Regions from separate parts of the Mesorhizobium sp. B4-1-4 genome, predicted to be linked through region 1. Evidence: riboswitches for the same ligand, from Rfam matches in the RefSeq annotation. Region 1 holds a riboswitch; each other region holds the start of a gene.

Region 1 (2,195 bases):
TCGCGAAACACCTCGCTGCCAGTCTGCGGCGCCAGAGGCGCGTTGACGATGTTGCCAGCGCCGGTTTCGTTCTTCGCGCCGGTGCCGGGATAGAGCGGCATCTGATGCGTCGAGCAATAGAGCACCGAAGGATCGTCCCAGAAAATATCCTGTGTGCCGTTGCCGTGATGCACGTCCCAATCGACGACGGCGACCCGCTCGGCGCCATGCTTCCTCTGCGCATAGCGGGCCGCGATCGCCGCCGTGTTGAAGAAACAGAAACCCATGGCGGTGGTTTTCTCGGCATGATGGCCGGGCGGCCGTGCTGCGACGAAGGCATTGTCGGCCCGGCCAGTGAAGACGTCGTCGACGGCCGCATTGGCGGCACCGATCGCGGTGATCACCGCCTGCCAGCTCTTCGGACTGGCGGTGGTGTCGGCATCGACGCGGGCGATGCCCTCTTCGGGGATGGCGGCGCGCACACGCGCGACGAAATCGGCCGGATGCGCATAGAGGATAGTGGCTTCATCTCCTTCCGGCGCCTTGACCCGTTCGAGCGCGGCAAAGGCTTCGTCGTCGAGCACGCGCTCGATAGCGCGCAAGCGGTCCGGCCGTTCGGGGTGGCCGGGCGGCGTGATGTGTTCAAGGAAGATAGGGTGCGTGTAGAGACGGGTGGCCATCGTCCCTATCTAGTGCCCCGACACGGCAATGGCCATGCGTTGCGGCTTGATCGCTGGGGAAAATCACGTCTGCGTCCATTCGCGTCGCTGCGGGGATTGGCGCGGCCGGGGCTTCGGGGTAAGGTCGCCACCACTGCCTGGTGCCCGCCGGCCTGTTTGTTCTCAGTCGCATTATGCGACGCCAAGTGAAATCCACTTGGCTGCAAATGCTCTGGCGGGAGAATCGGGAACACGGTTGAATTCCGTGGCGTGCCCAACGCTGTAAGGGGGACCGCGCCGGTAAATGCCACTGTCGATGACGGGAAGGCACCGGACGCGGGTTGATCCCGAGCCAGAAGACCGGCCTGGCAGGCATCGTCACCCGCATGGTCAGGCGGGCGGCATTGATTTGAAGTCGCAAGGGGACAAGCGATGCCGGAAGCCATGACCGCTCCTGTGGGCGATGGATTTGACCAGATGGCGCGCGACGCCGTCTACCGAGCCATGTTCACCAGGCGCGATGTTCGCAGCCATTTTACTCCCGAGACCATCGACGACGAGGTGCTGGCTCGGCTGCTGCTTGCAGCCCATCACGCGCCATCGGTCGGGTTCATGCAGCCGTGGAACTTCATCGTCATTCGCGGTGCCGGGCGCCGGGAGAAGGTACGTGACCTGTTCCTGGCCGCGCGTGAACAGGAACTGCCAGCAATCGAGGAAGAGCGACAAGCGCTCTACCGCAAGCTCAAGCTGGAAGGCATCTGCGAAAGCGCGCTCAACATCTGCATCACCTGCGACCGCCAGCGCTCGAAAGGTTCGCCGCTGGGGCGTTGGCACAATCCGGAGATGGATCTCTACAGCACGGTCTGCGCGGTGCAGAATTTCTGGCTGGCGGCACGGGCCGAAGGCATCGGCGTCGGCTGGGTCAGCATCATCGAGCCTGAGGCGTTGAAGCGGCTGTTGGCCATTCCCGAGCACGTGACGCCGATCGCCTATCTCTGCGTCGGCCGTGTTTCCGAGTTCGCGCCCAAGCCGGACCTCGAGACACATGGCTGGGGCCGGCGATTGCCGCTGCCCGAATTGATCATGAGCGAGACGTTTTGCGGCCAGGGCGAGGCGCCGCTCAAATCAGCGGTGTCGAGCCTCTATACCGTCGCCGGCACGCCCGCCAGCCCGGCCGATCAGCGTGTCGCGCCGGCCGTGTCCCAGCGCGAACCACCGAAGGAGGAGAGCGCCTTGTCCTTGAGGTCCCTGAACTTCGACGATGCCTCGGCCAGCCGAGCGTCCCAAGCCGGATCTGGCACCTGGCCGGCGATGGTCTTGAAGTAGACCTGCATCAGGCAGGCGATGGCGAAGGGCTCGATGAAGGCTGCCTTGAAGGCCCAGGCAAAGACGATGGCGAGCACGAAGGCCCAGCCGGCGAGCTGCCCGGGCATGAGGAAAAGAATGGCGCCGGCCGGGGCCAGCATCAGCAGGAAGATGACAAACGACACGCCCCACATGATGATCGCCAGCCAGACGGCGTTCTTGACCATGATCTTGCCGTTCTGGGCGTAGAGC
Region 2 (2,195 bases), 1.5 Mb from region 1:
GTCTGGCCGGCGGCGCGTTCGGCCGGCGTCAAGCCCGGGAAGAGCGGTCCATGCGCCCTGCCATCGCGCGACCAGGTTTCGGCGCCCGACCGCAGGCCACCGGAAAATTCCGGCGCGTCATTGTCGGCGTTGCGGACCCATTCGGGGTCGTCATGCCGGCTCATCAGGCCGCGGCCATAGATCGGCACCAGCCGCGACAGATCCTTGTGCACGCCCGGGCAGTGCAGGCATTCGTTGAAGTTTTCCCAGAAAATCTTCCAGTTGCAGTTCATCACCTTGCGCAGCACATGGCCTGATACCAGCGTTTCCAGCGGCCAGTTGCCGAGATTGCCGGAGGCCGGGTCGAAAGATGCCTGGGCGGAGCCGGCCGCATCCTCTCGCAGGTTGATGAACACGAAGCCGCGCCACACCGACAGGGCGACGCGATAGAGCGGATGGTCCGCCTTGTCGAAGCCGTCTGGCAGCGACTTCGACGGCACGCGCACGAGATCGCCGCGCAGCGAATAGGACCAGGCGTGATAGGGGCACGTGATCAGCCGCGCCTTCAGCCGGCCTTCGCTCTCCTGACAAAGCTGCGAGCCGCGATGCCGGCAGGTGTTGTGGAAGGCGTGCAGTTCGCCGATGTCGTCGCGCAGCACGACGATTTCCTGCGTGCCGACGCGGAAGGTGCGGAAAGCCAGCGGCTGGGCAAGATCGGCTTCGCGGCAGACGAGCAGCCAGTTTCGATACCAGATGGCTTCGAGGTCTCGTTGGTAGGTCTCCGCGTCCCAATAGGCCGATGACGGCAGCGTCGGTTCAGCCCGGGCAAGGCCGTTGTAGGGATCGCGCTCGCTGGCACTGGGCTGCATGGCTGGCTCCTGTGAAGGTGCCAGCCGACACCCGGCCAGTGGAATTGTCAAATGCGGCAAAAGCAAACTGATCTCGACATGGCGCATTCGCAATGGTCGCCGGCGGAATTGGGTTTGCCGGGGGCGTCGATTCTGCCTATAGTCCAGACTGTCGTCGGTTCCGCTTTGGAGCCAAGAGGGAATACGGTGCGGGCTGAGTTCTTGCCCAATGCCGTGGCTGCCCCCGCAACTGTGTGCGGTAGTCCGCTCCATAGGCCACTGAAGATTTTCTTCGGGAAGGTGGAGAAGGGCGCTGATCCGCGAGCCAGGAGACCTGCCGGCGACAGGAAAATGACTTCGATGCCCTCGGGTGGAGGGCGAAAGGACAAGAGATGAATACCGCTTCCGTCTCCCCCGGCACTTCTGTTTCCTCGCAGTCGCGCTTCATGCAGCTCGCGCTTGCCGCGCTGCTCGGCATTTTCGTCGTTGGCTTTGTCGGCTTTTCGCATATCGATGCGGTCCACAATGCCGCCCACGATTATCGTCATTCGATGGCGTTTCCCTGCCACTGACGCGGATTTGACATCATGAACCTGTTTCGCAACGTCGTGTTCATCGCGGCGATCGCAGGGCTCGTGGCCGGCGTCGTTCTCGCCTGCATGCAGGCCTATGCCACCGTGCCGCTGATCCTCAAGGCTGAAGTCTACGAGCAGGCCGGCGGCGGCCACCATCACGACCACGCCGCGTCGGCAGCGGCCGATACCAACGCTATGAGCCCTGCCGCGCCGGCAGGAAACGGCATGAGCTCCGCCGCGCCGGGGCCGGAGCCAGCCGCCGTGGCGGCGGAAGACGAGGGCTGGGCTCCGGCCGACGGCTTCGAGCGTTTTGGTTTCAGTGTGCTTGCCAATATCGTCACCGGCATCGGCTTCGCGCTCGTTCTAGTGGCGGTCTCGGAATTCGCCGGCGGTATCGGCAACTGGCGCCAGGGCGTGTTCTGGGGCCTGGCCGGCTTTGCCGTGTTCACGCTGGCGCCTGGCCTCGGCCTGCCGCCGGAACTGCCGGCCATGCCGGCGGCCGACCTTATACAGCGCCAGATCTGGTGGGTGGCGACCGTGGTCGCGACCGCAATCGGACTGGGCCTGATCGCGTTCCGCAGATCGCTGCCGCTGACCATCCTTGCCGTCCTGCTGATCGTCGCCCCGCACATCGTCGGCGCGCCGCAGCCCGACAGTTTCGAGACGCCGATCCCGGAAGGCCTGCATCACCAGTTCGTGGTGGCGGTAACGCTGACCAATTTGGTGTTCTGGCTGGTGCTCGGGGCGGTTGTCGGCGTGATTCGCGGACGCTTCACTGGCACCGCCACCAGCC
Region 3 (2,195 bases), 1.6 Mb from region 1:
CGGCAGCACGCGGAAGGTGACGGCGTGATCGATCAGGATGTGGTTCCAGGTGGTTGGATAGTGGTAGTGCATCAGGGTGCCGATGCGGTCGGCCGAGACGCTGTCGGAGAGGTTCTTCTTCACCGCCCGCTTGCCGCTCATCGTGTAGCTGACCGCGTCGCGCAGCAGCGGCGCGCGGGTGGCGCGATATTGCCCGGCCGGATCGATGCGGAATTTGCTCGGCAGGCCAACGGCCTCGCATTTCGCCCAGTGCGCGATCATCTCAGGATCGCTGTCGGCGCCCTGTACACCGGTCACGGTCGGCGCTTCCGGGAAGGTCTTGCAAAGCTCCGGATGGCTGCCGGCGCAATGGTAGCACTCGCGGTTGTTTTCCCAGACCAGCTTCCAGTTGCCCTTCTCGATGATGGTGCTCTGGAAAGCGATCTTTGCTTCGCTCAGCCGGTGCGGCTTGAGATAGGGTTCGATCATCGCCCGCATCGGTGCGAAGTCGGCGGGCTCCTTGGCCAGGCAGATGAAGATGTAGCCGGCAACGCTCTCACGGGCGACCGGCTTCAGGCCGAATTGGCTTTTGTCGAAACCGTCGGCCATCTGGCGGGCGAACAGCAGGCGGCCGTCGAGCTCGTAGGTCCACTGGTGATAAGGGCAGACCAGTTTGGCCGCCAAGCCCTTATCAGTGTTGCAGACGCGGCTGCCGCGATGGCGGCAGGAGTTGTGGAAGGCATTGATCTTGCCCTGCTGGTCGCGCACCAGCACGACCGGATAGTCGCCGATCTGCACGGTGATGAAGCTTCCCGGCTTCGGCAATTCGCAATCATGGCCGATGAACAGCCAATCGCGATACCAGATCAGCTCCATGTCGAGCTTGAAGCAGTCCGGGTCGGTGTAGAAGGGCTGTTCCAGCGAAAAGCCCTCTCTGCGGCCGTTCAAGAGCCTCAGCATATCGTTGCGCACATCCATGTCCTGTCCTCGCATTCATCGCATCGGCCCGTCCAAACGGACGCGCGTCGCTCTAATGACTGAACCGGAGGGGATGAGAGGAAGGACAAGGCTGCATGCCGGCAAGCGCCGGGCATGCGGCATCCGCCTCTTGACCGCCCACCGCGATCAGTCGAGTTCTACGATCTCTGGCTGGTTTCCGGGCTCTGGAGTGTCCTTGCGGACGGTCGCGACACCTTCCCAGGCTTTCGCCCAGTGGTCTCCCGTTGCGACTTGAACTCCACCACCGTTGCGGGGGCAGCGCCGGACTTTGACCGGCTTCCCAATTCTCCGCCCCGTCGTCACGAAGCGGCACCTGAGATGACCTGATCTAATCACGACAGCGCTTGCGACATCGGCATGAAAGCGACATCGCATCCATGTGGCGCGACACCCATGCGCAACGATCAGGTCACGAACAGCGACAGCGAAAATCATCGCGGTGACGGCCGCGCCGGGCGTCGGAATCGGCCCGGAGTGGAAGCAAAAAGGGTTAGTGGTTTCGAAAAGTGACTATTAGCAGATTCTAAAATCGAACCGAACGGTTCGTTTCTGTTGACGGTGCGTGCAGGACGGTGTGAACGCCGAGCCTCCGATACAGTCGGTGATGACGACGCCGACTTTAATTAACGCTTTGATATTCCAACGGAAAAATCGCACGTGGAAGATCTTGGTACAATTTCAAGTAGTGGATTCATGGTCCACGTTGAACATCTTCGTGATTGGAAACGGCTAGCTGGCTCTCCCACATCGGGGTCGTCCGAACGACGCGATTTCAATCCCAAGACACGCCGCTAGACGGACGGAAAGATACTGGAGTACCCAAAATGAAAAAGATTGTTCTCACTGCCGCCGCCCTTCTGGCCATTTCCGGCAGCGCCTTCGCTGGTAGCGATCACTATGGTGCGAATGCCCCCGCGGCCACTGCTGCCGACAGCTCTTACACCGCTTCGATCAAGAAGTCGGAACCGGCTGCTCAGACGCCCACCCACGGTGCTGACCGCAACCTCTTCGGCAACAACTAACAGCCGATCTCCAGTAGGCGGCGGGTTTGGCCCGCCGCCCTGGCGACACTCAAAGAATTCAGGAGACTTGAAATGAAGAAGATCGCTCTTGCTGCCGTCGCCGTTCTGGCCATTTCCGGCAGCGCTTTCGCCGGCAGTGACAATTATGGTTCGAATGGCGCCAGCCAGCCGGCCGCCACGTCGACGGACAACTCA
Region 4 (2,195 bases), 1.5 Mb from region 1:
GACGGCGAGGCCGAGCCCGAGCAGTACGGAGGGATCGACCTTGCCATGGGACGTCGGCACGATCTTGACAGCCCGGGCGGAGTGTTCGTTGACGATTGCGTTGGCGCGGGCTGAGCCGGCGGCGTCCATCAGGTCACTCTTCGACAGGATGATCAGGTCGGCGCAGGCGATCTGGTCCTCGAACACTTCCTCGACAGGGTCGTCATGGTCGAGGCTGTCATCCCCGGCGCGTTGGGCCTGCAGGGCGTCCATGTCGTTGGCGACTCGGCCTTCGGCCAGTGCGGGGCCGTCGACCACGGCGATCACGCCATCGACGGTCACGCGGCTCTTCACCGTCGGCCACTGGAAGGCCTGGACCAGCGGCTTGGGCAAAGCAAGGCCCGAGGTTTCGATCAGGATATGGTCGACCTTCGGCGTCAGCGACAGGATCCGGTCGAGTGCCGGCACGAAATCGTCGGCCACGGTGCAGCAGATGCAGCCATTGGCCAGTTCGACGATGTTTTCCTCCGGGCAGGTGTCGATGCCGCAACCTTTCAGGATCTCGCCGTCGATGCCGATGTCGCCGAACTCGTTGACGATGATCGCGATGCGCTTGCCGCCGGCGTTTTCGAGGAGATGGCGGACCAGCGTCGTCTTGCCGGCGCCGAGGAAGCCGGTGACGACAGTGCAGGGAACACGGGAGACGGAAGTGGTCATGGTCAGTCTTTCAGCAGGTTGAGGGGAGGGATGCGGGCAACGAGGCCGCGCTTCAGGGAATCAGGGCGGCCGCGCCAAGGGATGAGGCCGTCGCTCGAGGTGGCGAAGAGTTTGGCGCCGGTAACGAGGTCGGCGCCGCTGCCCGTGGTCAGGTCGCCGAACACATAACTCCAGCAGCCGTCGCGCAGGATTGCGGCGCTGAGCCGGCGTTTGCAGTTGCCGAGGCATTCGACCGCGCGGACGCGGACGTGCTCGGATGCCGCGGCGCGGCGTGTGTCCCGTGCCAGGAGTTCGCCGGCGCGGGGATGGGCGTCGGAGCCGGTTTCGTCGCGGCAGGACGCGCAGACGATAACGGTGACGCCGGACAAGGCGTCACCATCGGCGGACGATATATCCGCTGCACCAGCCGAAAAACTGCCGTTGTGGTCCAAAAACCGGGCTCCTTGCCCGGAAACCCGCCGGGCGATCGGATTCTTCTGTCGCAGACGGCAGGTCTCCTGGCTCGCGAGTCGTCGTCTTTGGTTAGCCGCCTTCCCGGGAACTCCCAGTGGCTTTCGGCCTTGGCTCTTCGCTTACAGTTGCGGGGACAGCCGCGGATTTGAGATCGAAATCCCGCACCGCATTCCCTCTTAGCCCCAGCCGTTGCGGGCAGGGGACCGTCTGGAGCGGATTTAGGCTTTTGCAGGCAGCTGTGTCAACGCGCGGCTACGACATGGCGATGTCGACCAGCGCCGGGCCCAGATCGCCGGCCGGCGTCACGTCGATACGTTCAAGGCCAAGCCAGACCTGCATCTGCTTCAATTCCTCGAAGAGCTGGGCGGCGGTTTCAGGCGGCGCTCCGGGCTCGGCATAGGCCGCAGGCACGCGCAGCACGCTTGCCGGTCGGTCGGCTCTCAGGTCGACGCGAGCGACGATCCTGTCGCCAAGCAGGAAGGGCAGGACGTAATAGCCGTACTGGCGTTTTTCGGCCGGAGTGTAGATCTCGATGCGGTAATGGAAATCGAACAGCCGCTCGGTGCGCGAGCGCTCGAAGACGACCGGATCGAACGGTGCCAGCAGGGCGCGCGCTTCGATCTTGCGCGGGAGACGGGTATCTCTATGGAGGTAAGCCGGCTTGTTCCAGCCCTCGACACGCACCGGCAGCAACTCGCCCAATTCGACCAGTTCCTCCAGCCGGCCCTTCATGTCTGCGGGCGACAGGCGGAAATAGTCGCGCAGGTCGCCGGCTGTAGCCACGCCATGGGCGCGGGCGGAAATGCGCAGCAATTCGCGATGCGCGTCCTCGGCAGCGGGCACCGGCAGATCGAGGATCGCTTGCGGCAGCACGCGCTCCGGCAGGTCATAGAAGCGCTCGAAGCCGCGGCGGTGCGCGGTGGTGATGCGGCCGGCCCAGAACAACCATTCGAAGGCGTGCTTGGCGTGGCTCCAGCCCCACCAGCCGCCCGAACCTTTCTGGCCCTCAAGCGCCGAGGCGGCGATCGGGCCGCGATCGGCGACTT

Evidence for each region. A riboswitch is a leader RNA that binds a small molecule or an ion and turns the genes downstream of it on or off. The one in region 1 is predicted to bind cobalamin.
Region 2: linked by a shared signal. The riboswitch ahead of FJW03_RS11205 (CbtB domain-containing protein) and the one ahead of bluB (5,6-dimethylbenzimidazole synthase) in region 1 are both predicted to bind cobalamin.
Region 3: linked by a shared signal. The riboswitch ahead of FJW03_RS26245 (aromatic ring-hydroxylating oxygenase subunit alpha) and the one ahead of bluB (5,6-dimethylbenzimidazole synthase) in region 1 are both predicted to bind cobalamin.
Region 4: linked by a shared signal. The riboswitch ahead of FJW03_RS11420 (DUF1636 family protein) and the one ahead of bluB (5,6-dimethylbenzimidazole synthase) in region 1 are both predicted to bind cobalamin.

The regions. Positions count from the first base shown of each region.
Region 1 covers NZ_CP083950.1:799,117-801,311, reverse strand. The annotation lists gene FJW03_RS03660 (histone deacetylase family protein) at 1-659, opposite strand, end outside; cobalamin riboswitch at 840-1,022, shown strand; partial or broken gene bluB (5,6-dimethylbenzimidazole synthase) at 1,071-1,652, shown strand; gene FJW03_RS03650 (hypothetical protein) at 1,817-2,195, opposite strand, start outside.
Region 2 covers NZ_CP083950.1:2,301,851-2,304,045, reverse strand. The annotation lists gene FJW03_RS11210 (aromatic ring-hydroxylating oxygenase subunit alpha) at 1-848, opposite strand, end outside; cobalamin riboswitch at 987-1,184, shown strand; gene FJW03_RS11205 (CbtB domain-containing protein) at 1,220-1,399, shown strand; gene FJW03_RS11200 (CbtA family protein) at 1,415-2,195, shown strand, end outside.
Region 3 covers NZ_CP083950.1:5,445,254-5,447,448, forward strand. The annotation lists gene FJW03_RS26245 (aromatic ring-hydroxylating oxygenase subunit alpha) at 1-957, opposite strand, end outside; cobalamin riboswitch at 1,109-1,310, opposite strand; gene FJW03_RS26250 (DUF680 domain-containing protein) at 1,803-2,000, shown strand; gene FJW03_RS26255 (DUF680 domain-containing protein) at 2,073-2,195, shown strand, end outside.
Region 4 covers NZ_CP083950.1:2,348,329-2,350,523, reverse strand. The annotation lists gene cobW (cobalamin biosynthesis protein CobW) at 1-696, opposite strand, end outside; gene FJW03_RS11420 (DUF1636 family protein) at 699-1,127, opposite strand; cobalamin riboswitch at 1,166-1,372, opposite strand; gene FJW03_RS11415 (winged helix-turn-helix domain-containing protein) at 1,402-2,195, opposite strand, start outside.